Regions from separate parts of the Nocardioides sp. FY1077 genome, predicted to be linked through region 2. Evidence: predicted binding sites of a transcription regulator. Region 2 holds the regulator's gene; the other holds the start of a gene.
The links. Region 2 encodes LexA, which represses DNA repair genes until DNA is damaged. Its sites were predicted from a motif close to TCGAACANNTGTTCGA; they were not measured.

Region 1 (7,281 bases), on a different contig from region 2:
CCGACCATGGCCTGCACCCGGGCCACGCCCTTCTCCACCAGGTCGTCGGTGCCGCCTCCCCACAGCGCCTGCGCGTGGGCGGCGGCCGGCTCGACGGTCACCGGCACGAACCGCACGCGCTCGACCGGCGCGGTGACCCGCCCGGCGTCGCGGCGGGAGCGCAGCGCGCCACCGGAGCCCTGCAGCTGCCAGTGCACCCGGTCGACCAGGTCGCGGGCGGTGAAGCACCGCGGGTGGAGCCAGGCCCGGGAGGAGACGACCACGCCGTCGCTCTCGGCCTCCACGCACACCTCGGTGGCCACCAGCTGGCGCGCGGCGAGCGCGGCGACGAAGCGCTCGGTGGTGGTGCGCACGCTGAAGCAGACCGCCTCCACCGAGTCGAGGGGCGGTTCGAAGACCACCTCGGCGTCGAGCTCGGGCGGTGCCTCACGCTCCCCCAGCACCGCACGACCGGCGCCCCGCACGCGGTGCCAGAGGTCGGCGCCGTAGCGGCCGAAGCGGTCCTGCACCGAGCCCAGCGGGAGGGCGGCGAGGTCGCCGAGGGTGGTCAGGCCCATCCGGGCCACCAGCGAGGCCACCTCGCGGCCCCGCGGACCGTCGCCCTCCAGCACCCGCACCGGCAGCGCCGCCAGGAAGTCGGCGGAGCCGCCGGACGCCACGACCACCGACTCCTGCACCGCGGCGTGTCGCGCGGCCTGCTCGGCGGTGAACAGGTCGTCGGCGACCCCGATGCGGCAGTCCCAGACCCCGGCCTCGACCAGGGTCTGGGCCACCAGCGCGGCCGCGCTCTCCTCCCCGCCGAAGTAGCGGCCGGGGGCGCGCACCGCCAGCAGGCCCGGGCGCAGCGGCGCCACGCCGGGGCGCAGCGCCTCCACCGCGGCCAGCACCGGCTCGAAGTGGCGGGCGTCGCGCTCGGGCACGTCGTCGAGCAGCAGCAGCTCGGGGCAGCGGGCCTGGGCGTCACGACGGCGCAGGCCGCGGCGCACCCCGGTCTCCCGGGCCGGGCCGTTGCAGACCTCCACCACCCCGGCCGCGAGCACCGCGGCCGGCTCCTTGGGCGAGCGCTGCGCCTCAGCGAGCGCGGCGACCACCGACCAGTCGGGGCACCACACCACCATGACCCGCACGGCTCAGCCCACCAGCGCGTCGGGACGCACCGGGGCGACCCGCGGGCCGCGACCGGCGTCGGTCTCGACGCGGGCCAGCGCCCCGCCCTCGCCGGGGAACCACAGGTCGGCCCGCGTCGGAGGCGCGGTGCCACGGCGCACCGAGAGCCGGGTCACCCGGGTGTGCAGGCGCCCTGCGCCCCGGTCGGGCCCGTTCCACCGCGAGCGCTCGAGGCTGACCCGCGCCTCGCAGCGCGGCCAGTCGCCGTGCACGACGAGCACGGCCGAGCGGGTGCGCAGCCGCGCGTCGAGGATGCCGGCCGACCGGGCGTCCACCGAGGCGGGCGGGCGCAGCACCACCACGCGCAGCACGTCGACGAGGGCGGCGGTGACCTCCAGCCAGTGCTCGCCGGGGTCGGGCACCAGCACGGTGCGCGAGAGGTCGACGCCCAGCTCGGCGGCCGCCTCGGCGCCGAAGTCGTCCCACCCCGCGAAGCCGACCCACTCCCCCGACCGCGACGCCTCCGCGGCCAGCACCATGCCGAGCGAGGCCGCGTCGACGCCGTACGTCGCCCCGGCCCGCAGCTGCACCAGGCCGGACAGCGCGCCGTGGGTGGCCACCGGCTCGCGCACCGGGCCGCCCTCGAGCGCCGCCACCCGCTCGCGCAGCTGGTCGAGCACCGGGCGGTCCGGGTCGAGGGCGGGGAGGGTGGTCACCGGTCCATGATCGAACACCTGTTCGAACACGTCAAGCGGACCGCGACCCGGAGGTGCACCGCCGGGGCGACCGGGTCGCCAGCGGGGCGGCCCAGCATGGCACGGGCCTCCCCCGGGCCCCGACCGGGCGGTGGCTCAGACGCCCTCGACCACGTACGGGATGGTCTGCGGGCCCTCGGGGAGCACGCAGACCCGGGCGTCTGGCCCCACCCGCTCCAGCTCCGCGCGCACGGCGGCGGCCACGTCGTCGACCAGGAACAGGTGGGCGGTGCGCAGCTCGGCGTCGCTGAGGTGGGTGGTGTGCACCCCGACCCGCGCCGTGGACAGCACCCGGGCCAGCACCTGCACCTGCCACTGGTCCGGGACCGTCTCGGTGCGCTGCGAGATGCTGCGCAGCAGCGCCTCGGGGGTCTGCTCGGAGGCCAGCACCTCGCGGAACGTGCCGTGGTCGGGGAAGCCGTCGCGGCACTCCGCCACACAGATGATCAGCCCGCCGGGTCGTACGACGGTCGCCGCGGCGGTCATCCCCTTCACCGCCTGGTAGAGGTTCTGGTCGAGCGGGAAGCCGGAGTTGCTGGTGACCACGACGTCGTAGCGCTGCGGCACCGGTCGCATCGACAGCTCGCGCACCACCTCGCGGGCCTCGGCGTGCATCGCGAGCACCTCGCCCCCGAAGGCCCGCACGACCCGCTGCTCGCGGTCGAGCACCACGTCGAGGGCGAAGTCGACCCCGGTCGCCGCGGCGATGGCCCGCACGTCGTCGTGCACCGGGTTGCCCTCGCACACCGCCCACGTCGCCCGGTCGCTGCCGATGCGGGCGGCGTCGTGCAGGGTGAGCACCGTCTCCAGGCCGGCCAGGCCCGGGGCCACCATCTTCGGGCCCCCGCTGAACCCCGCGAAGAAGTGCGGCTCGACGAAGCCGGTGGTGATCTTGACGTCGGCCTCGACCCAGTGCCGGTTGAGCCACACCGGCACCCCGTCGCCGTGCGTGCCGACCCAGCGCAGCGACTCGGGGTCGCGGCTGTCGTGGTCGACGACGCGCACGGTGTCGACGAGGTCGTCGCCGAGCATGGCGCGCAGCTCGGCGTCGGTGCTGGCGCGGTGGGTGCCGGTGGCCACCAGCAGCACCAGGTCGTCGCGGGTGGTGATGCCCTCGAGCTCGTCGAGCAGCGCCCGCACCATCTGCTCGCGCGGCTGCGGCCGGGTGGCGTCGCAGATCGAGACCGCCACCCGCTGCCCGGGCCGTACGACGTCACGCAGCGGCGGGCCCGCCACGGGCCGCGACAGGGCGGCGCGCAGCGTGGCGGCGACGTCCTCGGCCGGCTCGAGGTGGGTGGGCGCGACGACCGTGGTGAGCGCGGCCGGCAGCTCCACGTCGAGCCCCGTGCTGCCGTAGGCGACCCGCACGGTCGTGGTGGCGTCGGGGCTCGTCACAGCAGGCTCTCCTCGTCGTCGGCGGCGCGGGAGCGCTGGGCCGTCCGGCGATCCAACGCCGCCCCGCTGGCCCCGTCAACCGCCCCGTCAACCGCCCCCGTCGACCGCCCCCGGCGCAGCCGCGACCGGGTCAGCGCTTGCGCTTCTCCCGCGGCCGCTGCTCCAGCACGATCGGGGTGCCGGCGAAGCCGAACTGCTCGCGCAGGCGACGCTCGATGTAGCGCTCGTAGCCGGCGTCGAGCTTGCCGGAGGTGAACAGGACGAACGTCGGGGGCGCGGTGGTGGCCTGGGTGGCGAAGAGCACCTTGGGCTGCTTGCCGCTGCGCACCGGGTGGGGGTGCTCGGCGACCAGGCGCCCGAGGAAGGCGTTGAGCGCCCCGGTGCCGATGCGGGTCTCCCAGCCCGCCAGGGCCTTCTCCAGGGCCGGGACGAGCCGGTCGACGTGCCAGCCGGTGCGGGCGGTGATGTTGATGCGCGGGGCCCACTGCACCTGCACGAGGTCGCGCTCGATCTCGCGCTCGAGGTAGTGGCGGCGCTCCTCGTCGACGAGGTCCCACTTGTTGAAGGCGATGACCAGCGCCCGGCCGGCCTCGCGCACGGTCTGGATGATCCGCACGTCCTGCTCGCTGATCGACTGCCCACCGTCGACGACCAGCACCGCCACCTCGGCACGGTCGATGGCGGTGGTGGTGCGCAGTGAGGCGTAGTACTCGTGGCCGGAGGCCTCCTTGACCCGCTTGCGGATCCCGGCGGTGTCGATGAAGCGCCAGGTCTGCCCGCCCAGGTCGATGAGCTCGTCGACGGGGTCGACGGTGGTGCCGGCGACGTTGTCGACGACGACGCGCTCGGAGCCGGCGAGCCGGTTGAGCAGCGAGGACTTGCCGACGTTGGGCTTGCCGACGATCGCGATGCGGCGCGGGCCGCCGAGCTCGGCGTCGCGGTCGGGCGGCGGCTCGGGGAGGGCGGCCAGGATCGCGTCGAGCATGTCGCCCGAGCCGCGCCCGTGCAGCGCCGAGACGGGGTAGGGCTCGCCCAGCCCGAGGTTCCACAGGCCGTGCGCCTCGGCCTCGGCGCGCTGGTCGTCGACCTTGTTGGCCGCCAGCACGACCGGCTTCTCGGCGCGGCGCAGGATCTTCACGACCGCCTCGTCGGCGTCGGTGATGCCGACGGCGGCGTCCACGACGAACAGCACGGCGTCGGCCAGCTGCACCGCCACCTCGGCCTGACCGGCGATGCGCTCGGCGAGACCGCGGGCGTCGGGGTCCCAGCCGCCGGTGTCGACGACGGTGAAGGCGCGGCCGTTCCAGTTGGCGTCGTAGGACACCCGGTCGCGGGTCACGCCGGGCACGTCCTCGACCACGGCCTCGCGGCGGCCGATGATGCGGTTGACCAGCGTCGACTTGCCGACGTTGGGTCGTCCGACGACGGCCAGGACGGGCACGGGACCGTCGACCTCGTCCGCGCCCCCGTGGGTCGAGGGGGCGGGCTCGGGCAGGCTGTCGGTCATGGTGCTCCTTGGTCGGTGACCCCGGTGGCGGGGTCTGGTTCGAGGTCTCCGGGGGGCAGCGGACCGGGGAGGTCCCGCCCGGTCGACGCGCGCGAGGCGGCGAGGTGCGCCAGCATGTGCTCCCTCAGCAACACCGACGTGGCCCCCACCTGTTCCTTGCTGCGCGGCCACGGCTGGGCCGGCACCCGGAACGGCTCGCCGTGGACGATGTCCACGACGCTCCCGCGCGGCGGCAGCTCGCCGCTGCGCCCGCCGGGCTCGCGGGTGCCGAACATCACCACCGGCACCACCGGCGCCCCCGTGACGAGTGCGAGGTACGCCGCGCCGCGGTGGAACCGCTCCAGCTCACCGGAGCCGCGCCGGCCCTCGGGGAAGATGCCGACCGCGCCGTCGTCGCGCAGCACCCGCAGGCAGGTGCGCACCGCGGCGAGGTCGGTGTGGAAGCGGTCGAGCGGCACCTGTCCCGAGCGCAGCAGGAAGGTGCCGAGGGCGCCGCGGAACATCTCCGACTTGGTCAGCGCGTGCACGGGGCGGGGGGCGAAGACGGCCAGCAGCGGCCCGTCCATCACGCCGACGTGGTTGGCGGCGAGGATCACCGGGCCGGTGGCCGGCACGTGCTCGGCGCCGTGCACGACGACGCCGTAGCGGCGCTGCACCAGCCACGAGGACACGGGCCGCAGGCCGTGGAGCATGGCCCGCGGCGGGAACGGCGTCCGGTCGCTGCGGGGCAGCTCGGTGTGGGCGTCGACGCGGGTCGCCAGCCGCGGGCCGGCCCGTCGTCCAGCGTGGTGGTCGGCCCGCTCCTCGGAGCCGCGGGACGACGCGGTCACGCGGGGGCCTCCGTGGGCCCGACCGTCGACTCGACCAGGGCCACCACCTGCTCGACGACCTCGTCGAGGGTCCAGGGGGTGGTGTCGAGGTGCACGGCGCCGGGCGCCATCGTCAGAGGGGCGGTGGCGCGCCCGGAGTCGATCCGGTCGCGCGAGAGCAGCAGCGCCTCCGTGGCGGCGAGGTCGACGACCCCCTGCTCGGCGGCGCGGCGGGCGGCGCGGGCGGCGGGGTCGGCGGTGAGGTAGAGCTTGACGGGGGCCTCGGGCGCCACCACCGAGCCGATGTCACGGCCCTCGACGACGATCCCGCCGTCGGCGGCGGCGATCTCGGCGCGCTGCATCGCCAGCAGGCGGGCGCGCACCTCCGGCACGGTGCTGACCGGCGAGACCGCCCCGGTCACCTCGTCGGTGCGGATCGCCTCGCCGACGTCGGTGCCGTCGACGTGGATGGTGGGGGCCGCCGGGTCGGTGCCCGACACGATCGTGGGCTCCGTGCAGCGGGCCGCCACGGCCGCGGCGTCGTGCACGTCGACGCCGGCGCGCAGCATCCACCAGGTCATCGCGCGGAACATCGCCCCGGTGTCGAGGTAGGCCAGGCCCAGGCGCTGCGCGACCGCGCGGCAGGTGCTCGACTTGCCGGAGCCGGAGGTGCCGTCGACGGCCACCACCAGGGCACGACCGCCCCGGGGCCCGTCGTGGAGGGGGGCGGACGCCTCGGACGGCGTGCGGGGTGCGGGGGTGGTCACGGCCCCGCAGCCTACCGGTGGGTGAGCCACCCCCGTGACTCGAGAGATCCGAGCAGGTGCTCGGCGCGGGTCTCGTCGACGACCAGCTCGACGAGGCCGACGGGTCGGCCGGGGTCGTGGTCGATGCGGATGTCCTCGATGTTGACCTCGCTGGCCACCGCGTCGGCGAAGAGCCGGGCCAGCTCGCCGGGGTGGTCGGGCACGGCCACGAACACCGAGCGGGTGGGGGTGACCGGGCCGCCGTGCTTGCCGGGGATGCTGCGGGTGCCGGCGACGCCCTGGTCGAGCAGGGCCTCCAGCCCGGCGCGGTCGCCGCCGCCGACCGCGGCGATCAGCCGGTCGAGGTCGGCGCGCACCTCGCCGAGCAGCGCGGTCACCGCGGTGGCGTTGCCGGCCACGATCTGGCCGTAGAGGCGGGGGTCGCCGGCCGCCACCCGGGTGACGTCGCGCACGCCCTGCCCCGAGAGCCGCAGGTGGTTCTCCGGCGCCTCGGCCAGGCGGGCGGCCACCAGCGCCGCGAGCAGGTGCGGCACGTGGGAGGTGCGGGCCACGGCGCGGTCGTGCTCGGCGGGCGTCAGCCACACCGGCACCGCCCCGCACAGGCGCACCAGCTCCTCCACGAGCTCCACCGCCTCGACGTCGGCGGCGGGGTGAGGGGTGACCGCCCACGGGCGGCCGTCGAAGAGCGAGGCGGTCGCGGCCAGGGGCCCGGAGCGCTCGCTGCCGGCCATCGGGTGGCTGCCGACGTAGCGGTGGGCGCCGGGCAGCGCCTCGACGTCGGCCAGCGGCCCCGACTTGATGCTGCCGACGTCGGTCACCACCGCCGCGCCCTCGTCGAGCACGCGGGCGATCACGTCGCCGAGCAGGTCGGGCGGCACGGCGACCACCACGAGCTGCGGCTCGTCGTCAGGACGTCGGGCGCGCCCGGCCCCCAGCCCCGA
Region 2 (7,281 bases):
CAGCTCGGCGGAGGTGTGGGCCTCCTTGGCCGGCTGCGCCGGGACCTCACGCTGCGAGGCGCCGGTCGTGTCGTGGGTGACCACACCCTCGACGGTGTCGGTCTCGGGCTCGACGACCGGGGCGGAGGCGACGGGCGCGTCCTCGATCAGCTCCGCGGCACCACCGGTCTCCTCGACGGGCTCGTAGGAGCCGGTCTCGAGGTAGCGCTGGCGCTCGTCGGCGGAGTAGATACCCATGCCCTGGCGCTCCTCGTAGGGCAGGTAGTCCAGCGCCAGACGGCGGAAGATGTAGTCCATGATCGACTGGCTCATCCGCACGTCGGGGTCGTCGGTGAGGCCGGCCGGCTCGAAGCGCAGGTTGGTGAACTTTGAGACGTAGGTCTCCAGCGGCACGCCGTACTGCAGGCCGATGCTCACCGCGATCGAGAACGCATCCATCACGCCGGCCAGGGTCGAGCCCTGCTTGCCGAGCTTGAGGAAGATCTCGCCCAGCTCGCCGTCGTCGTGGGCACCCGAGGTCATGTACCCCTCGGCACCGCCCACGGTGAAGGAGGTGGTGCGCGAGACGCGCGACTTCGGCAGGCGCTTGCGGGTGGGGGCGTAGACGACCTTCTCGACGACCTTGGTCTCGACCGGCGCGGTCGGGGCGTCGGCGGCCTTGTTGGAGTCGGTGCCCTTGTTCTCGCCCTTGCCCGACGACATGGGCTGGCCGACCTTGCACATGTCGCGGTAGATCGCGGTGGCCTTGAGGCCGAGCTTCCACGACTGGAAGTAGACGTCCTCGATCTCCTCGACCGTGGCGGTCTCGGGGAGGTTGACGGTCTTGGAGATCGCACCGGAGAGGAACGGCTGGCAGGCCGCCATCATCCGCACGTGGCCCATCGGCTTGAGCGAGCGGGCGCCCATCGCGGTGTCGAAGACCTCGTAGTGCTCCTGGCGCAGGCCGGGGGCGTCGATCACGTGGCCCTCGGCGGCGATGTGGGCGACGATCGCCTCGACCTGCTCGGGCTGGTAGCCCATCTTGCGCAGGGCACGCGGGATGGTCTGGTTGACGATCTGCATGGAGCCGCCGCCGACCAGCTTCTTGAACTTCACCAGCGAGAAGTCGGGCTCGATGCCGGTGGTGTCGCAGTCCATCATGAAGCCGATGGTGCCGGTGGGCGCGAGCACCGAGGCCTGCGCGTTGCGGAAGCCGTGGGTCGCGCCGAGCTCCTGCACCTGGGCCCAGGCGGCGGTGGCCAGCTTGTGCACCTGGCCGTCGGCGAGGTGGACCGGGCGCACAGTGTCGTTGGCCGCCTGGTGCTTGCGCATGACCCGCTTGTGGGCGTCGGCGTTGCGGGCGTAGCCGGCGTAGGGGCCGACGACGCCGGCCAGCTCGGCGGAGCGCTTGTAGGAGGTGCCGGTCATCAGCGAGGTGATGGTCGCGGCCATCGCCCGGCCGCCGTCGGAGTCGTAGCCCAGGCCCATCGCCATCAGCAGCGCGCCGAGGTTGGCGTAGCCGATGCCGAGCTGGCGGTAGTCGCGGGTGGTCTGGCCGATCGACTCGGTCGGGAAGTCGGCGAAGCAGATGGAGATGTCCATCGCGGTGATGATGAACTCCACGGCCTTCGCGAACAGCTCGCCGTCGAAGGTGTCGTCGTCCTTGAGGAACTTCAGCAGGTTGAGGCTGGCGAGGTTGCACGAGGAGTTGTCGAGCGACATGTACTCCGAGCACGGGTTGGACGCGGTGATCCGGCCGGTCTCGGGGTTGGTGTGCCAGTCGTTGATGGTGTCGTCGTACTGCAGGCCCGGGTCGGCGCACTCCCACGCGGCGGTGGCGATCTTGCGCCACAGCTCGCGGGCGTCCACGGTCTCGATGACCGAGCCGTCCTTGCGCGAGCGCAGGCCGAACTCGGTGCCGTCCTCGACGGCGCGCATGAACTCGTCGGAGACCCGCACGGAGTTGTTGGCGTTCTGGTACTGCACCGAGGTGATGTCCTCGCCGCCGAGGTCCATGTCGAAGCCGGCGTCGCGCAGCGCGCGGATCTTGTCCTCCTCGCGCGCCTTGGTCGCCACGAACTCCTCGATGTCGGGGTGGTCGACGTCGAGGACGACCATCTTCGCCGCGCGGCGGGTGGCGCCACCGGACTTGATGGTGCCGGCGGAGGCGTCGGCGCCGCGCATGAACGACACGGGGCCCGAGGCGGTGCCGCCGGAGGAGAGCAGCTCCTTGGAGGAGCGGATGCGGGAGAGGTTGAGGCCGGCGCCGGAGCCGCCCTTGAAGATGAACCCCTCCTCCTTGTACCAGTTCAGGATCGAGTCCATGGAGTCGTCGACGGAGAGGATGAAGCACGCCGAGACCTGCTGGGGCGAGGGGGTGCCGACGTTGAACCAGACCGGGGAGTTGAACGAGAAGTACTGGTGGACCAGGAGCCAGGTCAGCTCGTGCTCGAAGACCTCGGCGTCGGCGGGGCTGGCGAAGTACCCGTTGTCCTCGCCGCCCTTGCGGTAGGACGTGACGACCCGGTCGACGAGCTGCTTGAGGCTCTGCTCGCGCACGTCGGAGCCGACGGCGCCGCGGAAGTACTTCGTGGTGACGATGGTGGAGGCGTTGACCGACCAGAAGTCGGGGAACTCGACACCCTTCTGCTCGAAGACGGTCGCGCCGGTCTTCCAGTTGGTCTGGACGACGTCGCGGCGCTCCCAGGTCAGCTCGTCGTAGGGGTGCACGCCGGCGGTGCTGAACACCCGCTCGAAGCTGAGGCCCTTGCCTGCGGACGCGGCTCCGGTCTGGGCGCCGCTCATCGTCTCGGTCATTCGGTTGGTCTCCCTGGTTCGGCGGTGCGCGGGGCGCGGTGTGTGGCGTGCGGGGGGTGGCGCTGCGGTGGTGCGGGGGGCGACGTCCATGGTCGCGGCGACCACCGACAGTCACGGGGTCGCGTGGGCGGGCCCCGGGGAAGAGGTGGTGCGCCCGGCAGGTGGCTTCCCCACCACCTGCCGGGCGGTCTGTGGGCCCTACCCGGTGGGGGCAGGGGTGGGCGCGCCGTCGACCAGCTCGGTGAGCTGCTCGGCGCGCTGGGTGCGCAGCTCGGCGATCTCGGCCTCGAAGTCCTCGGCGGACTCGAAGGCCTTGTAGACCGACGCGAAGCGCAGGTAGGCGACCTCGTCGAGCTCGCGCAGCGGCGCGAGGATGGCCAGGCCGACCTCGTGGGCCGGCACCTCGGCCTGGCCGCGACCGCGCACGGTGTCTTCGACGGCCTGGCCCAGGCAGGCGAGGTCGTGCTCGGTGACCGGACGGCCCTTGCAGGCCTTGCGGGCGCCGGCGACGGCCTTGTCGCGGTGGAACGGCTCGGTGGCACCGGAGCGCTTCACCACGGCGAGCTGCATGAGCTCGACGGTGGAGAACCGCTCCTTGCACTCCAGGCACTGGCGACGTCGACGGATCGACCCGCCGTCCTCGGCCACGCGGGAGTCGAGGACCTTGGTGTCGGCGTGGTGGCAGAACGGGCAGTGCACGACGGGTCCTCCTCTCCCTCATTGGCGGCCCCGCACCGACCCGACACCCCGTGGGGGTGTGCAGTCGGTGTGGATAACCGGGCTCTTCCTGTGTAGAACACGCTTCGACCTGTGGGGCTTCCACCCCTGGCCTGTGCACTAGATGTGGATAACTACACCGGTGTAACTACTAGATGTAGGGAACCGTACGCCCGTCGAGGGCAGGGCGCAACCTGTTCGGCGAGTCGCGCGCCGGGCGTTTCGCTGCCGCCGCAAAGCCGCAGGTCAGCGCGCCGCGGACCGCTCGCCCGGCGGTCCGGACAGGTCCGTCACGGGCGTGTCGCGGGCGTCCAGGCCGCTCCGCCGGGCGGCCGAGCGGTGGTGGCGGGCGCGACGCCTCCTGATCTCCCGCTCCGACCTGCGCGTCCCGCTGCGCCGGGCGGGCACGTCGGACACAATGACCCGGTGAGCAGCGCGGGGAGACGAGCAGGCTCGCGCCGAGCCGCCAAGCCGCCCCGCACGTTCCAGCCGCGACTCCTCCTGCTCGCCCTCGCCGTCACGCTGTCGGTGGTGGCGTGGGGCTACCTCGTGTACGCCGCGATCGACTTCGGCACCACCGCCCGCGACGGCGACGTCCGCGCGTGGTGGTTCCTCGCCCTGGCCTCGCTAGGGGCCGTCGCGTGCCTGTTCGTCGGACTGGTGCTCGTCGCCCGGTTGTTGCGGGCGCTGGGGATCACCGCTCCCCCGTCCGGCGGGTCGCCGGCCTCGGGGGACGACGCGGACGACGCGGACGGTGGTCCCGCCACTGCTCCTGGTGGGCGGCGGGCCTCGCGCTGAGGCCTGGTCGTCGGTTCGGTGGTTTCGAGACGCTCGCTGCGCTCGCTCCTCAACCACCGAGCGCTGCGGTCGTTGCTCGCTCCCGGGGGACAGGAAAGGGGCAGGCCCGATGGGCCCGCCCCTCGTCTTCCCCAGCTCACCAGCCGGGGTCGAAGCGGCTGGTGAGGTCAGTGGCCGGGCGCGTGGCGCTGCCGGCGGGTGGATCAGCTGGTGGGGACCCGCAGCTGCTGGCCGGCGATCACCAGGCCGCCGTCGAGGTCGTTCAGGGTCTGGATCTCCGCGATCGCCCCACGCAGGTCGCCGTCGGCGGAGGTGGCGGCCGCGATGTCCCACAGGGTGTCACCGGTGCCGACGGTGATGACCTCGGTGGGCTGGGCCTGGGAGGTGGCCACGGAGCCGGCGGCCAGCCAGACCCCGACGGCGAGCACGACCAGCAGGGAGAGCGTGAACACGACCAGTCGGCCGCGGCGGGTCAGCCGCACGGTCGGGGCGTGGACGGGGTGCAGGGTCATCGTGCTCATGGGGACCTCCTGGGGAAGTGGCGGTCGGCCTCGGGTGGGGCTCGGTCGGTCACGCTGATGTCTAACGGGCGCCACCGACAGTCCTGGCGGACCGCCTGGAGTGGCCGAGTCGACCACACGTTCGATCGAACACATGAGCGAGAGTAGATCAGGTGTTCGACACCGCGCAAGGGTCCAGACGAACGGATGTTCGACCGGATCCGCGCCGGCGACGGGGACGGGCGCGACACGCCGTTCGAACAGGTGTTTGAAGTCGCCCGGCGCGACTGGCAGGGTGAGGCACGTCGCCCCCGCCGGGCGACGCACGACCTCCACCCGGACCCACGCACCCGGGCGGGGCACGAGGACCGGGCCGGCGCCAGCCGTGCCGGAGCAGAGAGGTGGACGATGGCGACGAACGAGGTGGGGGGCACGGTGTCCGAGTTCCCCGAAGGTGCTCCCGACGCGACGGGCCTGACCCCGCGCCAGCTGCGCGTGCTGGCCACGATTCGCGACGCGATCGAGAAGCGGGGCTACCCCCCGAGCATGCGCGAGATCGGCAACGCGGTGGGGCTGACCAGCACCTCCAGCGTGGCCCACCAGCTGAAGGTGCTCGAGGAGAAGGGCTTCCTCAAGCGCGACCCCAACCGCCCGCGTGCGCTCGAGGTGTTCCTGCCGGAGGTGCTCGCCGCACGCCGCTCGATCTCCGCGGCGGAGGAGTCGTCCTTCGACGAGACCGGTGTGGGCGACGCGATGCCCGCGGCGACGTACGTGCCGGTCGTCGGCCGCATCGCCGCCGGTGGCCCGATCCTGGCCGAGCAGCGGGTGGAGGACGTGTTCCCCCTGCCCAAGCAGCTCGTCGGCGACGGTCAGCTGTTCCTGCTCGAGGTGTCGGGTGAGTCGATGATCGACGCCGCGATCTGCAACGGCGACTACGTCGTCATCCGGCAGCAGCCGACCGCGAACAACGGCGAGATCGTCGCCGCGATGATCGACGGCGAGGCCACCGTCAAGACCTTCCAGCGCAAGGACGGCCAGGTCTGGCTGCTCCCCCACAACGACTCCTTCGAGCCCATCGACGGCACCCACGCCACGATCCTGGGCAAGGTCACCGCGGTCCTGCGCCGCGTCTGACCCGCTCCACCGGGGCCCACCGCTGCGGGCCCCGTCCCGCTCCGGGGCTGCCCCACCCGCGTCGCGCCGGGCCCGTCGGACCACCGACGGGCCCAGTGTCGCGTGCGGATCCGCCGAGTCGGCGCTGTCGGTGACGCGTGAGACGCTGGACGTCCTGCTCGTCCCCCACCCCCGGGAGCCCGCGTGCGTCGCACCCCCTCCGTCCTGCTCGCCCCCCTCGCCGCCCTCGCCCTGGGCGCGGGACTGCTGGTGCCGGCCGCGGCCGACCCGGTCGACGCCCCTGCTGGCGGTGCAGCGAGCGAGGCCGTCGAGGTAGTCGGTGAGGCGACCGGCGAGGTGACCCCGGCCCAGGCCGCGGAGGCGCTGGAGACGGTCGAGGAGCTCCTCGACCCGGACGCGACCCCGGCGACCGACCCCGACGTCGAGGCCACCGAGGCCCTGCGTGACCTCGCCCGCAGCCTGCCCGCGCTGTCGCCGACCGACCGCGCGACGGCGCGCAGCTACCTCGCGCGGCCCAGTGACGGCACAGCCGACCCGTTTGGCTCCGGTTACAGCGCCAGCGCTGGCGAACCCGGTTCCACGTGCAGCACGAACGTCTGCGTGCACTGGGTCGAGCGCAGTTCCGACAAGGTGGCAGACGACGAGGACGTCAGCACCGTGCCCGCCTACGTCGACACGACGCTCGCCACGTTGCAGAAGGTGCACGACACCTACGTGGCCGCGGGCTACCGGGCCCCGAAGCCCGACGGCGCCAAGGGCGGGAGCCCACTCACGGACGTCTACCTGGTCGATGTGGGTGGCGACAGCATCTACGGCTACTGCACCTCCGACCGGGCCATCCCCACCGGGGAACGCGCCGCTGACGTGCCTGCGTACTGCGTGCTCGACAACGACTTCCGCTCGGGCCAGTTCCCGGCGCACACCCCGCTGGAGAACCTGCAGGTCACCGCGGCCCACGAGTACTTCCACGCCGTGCAGTTCGCCTACGACGCCGACGAGGACGGGTGGTTCATCGAGGCCACTGCCACCTGGGCCGAGGACGAGGTCTACGACGCGGTCGACGACAACGTCACCTACCTGCGCTCCGGTCCGCTGGGCCGACCGCGGGCCTCGATGGACGGTGACAGCGACCTGCGGGTATACGGCGACTGGATCTTCTTCCGCCACCTCACCGAGGCGCTGCCCGCCAGCACCGGCGAGCTCCCCTCGCTGGTCCGCCGCGCCTGGGAGCGCGCCGACAGCGCCGTCGGCGGTCCCGACGAGTACTCGGTGCAGGCCGTGGCCGGTGCGCTCGGCGAGCGGGATGTCGCACTGCGCGACGCCTACGCCCGCTTCG

Region 1: imuA' (DnaE2-dependent mutagenesis accessory factor ImuA') is a predicted target of LexA. The motif match lies at 1,834-1,849, and genes of this name have one in related genera.

The regions. Positions count from the first base shown of each region.
Region 1 is NZ_JBZWDB010000004.1:364,561-371,841, forward strand. Features, by position in the region: gene AC4OR8_RS16965 (DNA polymerase Y family protein) at 1-1,118, opposite strand, end outside; gene imuA' (DnaE2-dependent mutagenesis accessory factor ImuA') at 1,131-1,823, opposite strand; gene larA (nickel-dependent lactate racemase) at 1,959-3,257, opposite strand; gene der (ribosome biogenesis GTPase Der) at 3,388-4,764, opposite strand; gene AC4OR8_RS16985 (lysophospholipid acyltransferase family protein) at 4,761-5,594, opposite strand; gene cmk ((d)CMP kinase) at 5,591-6,340, opposite strand; gene AC4OR8_RS16995 (prephenate dehydrogenase) at 6,352-7,281, opposite strand, start outside.
Region 2 is NZ_JBZWDB010000003.1:1,134,654-1,141,934, forward strand. Features, by position in the region: gene AC4OR8_RS15005 (vitamin B12-dependent ribonucleotide reductase) at 1-2,796, opposite strand, end outside; gene nrdR (transcriptional regulator NrdR) at 2,995-3,495, opposite strand; gene AC4OR8_RS15015 (hypothetical protein) at 3,940-4,311, shown strand; gene AC4OR8_RS15020 (LysM peptidoglycan-binding domain-containing protein) at 4,515-4,832, opposite strand; gene lexA (transcriptional repressor LexA) at 5,220-5,945, shown strand; gene AC4OR8_RS15030 (MXAN_6640 family putative metalloprotease) at 6,129-7,281, shown strand, end outside.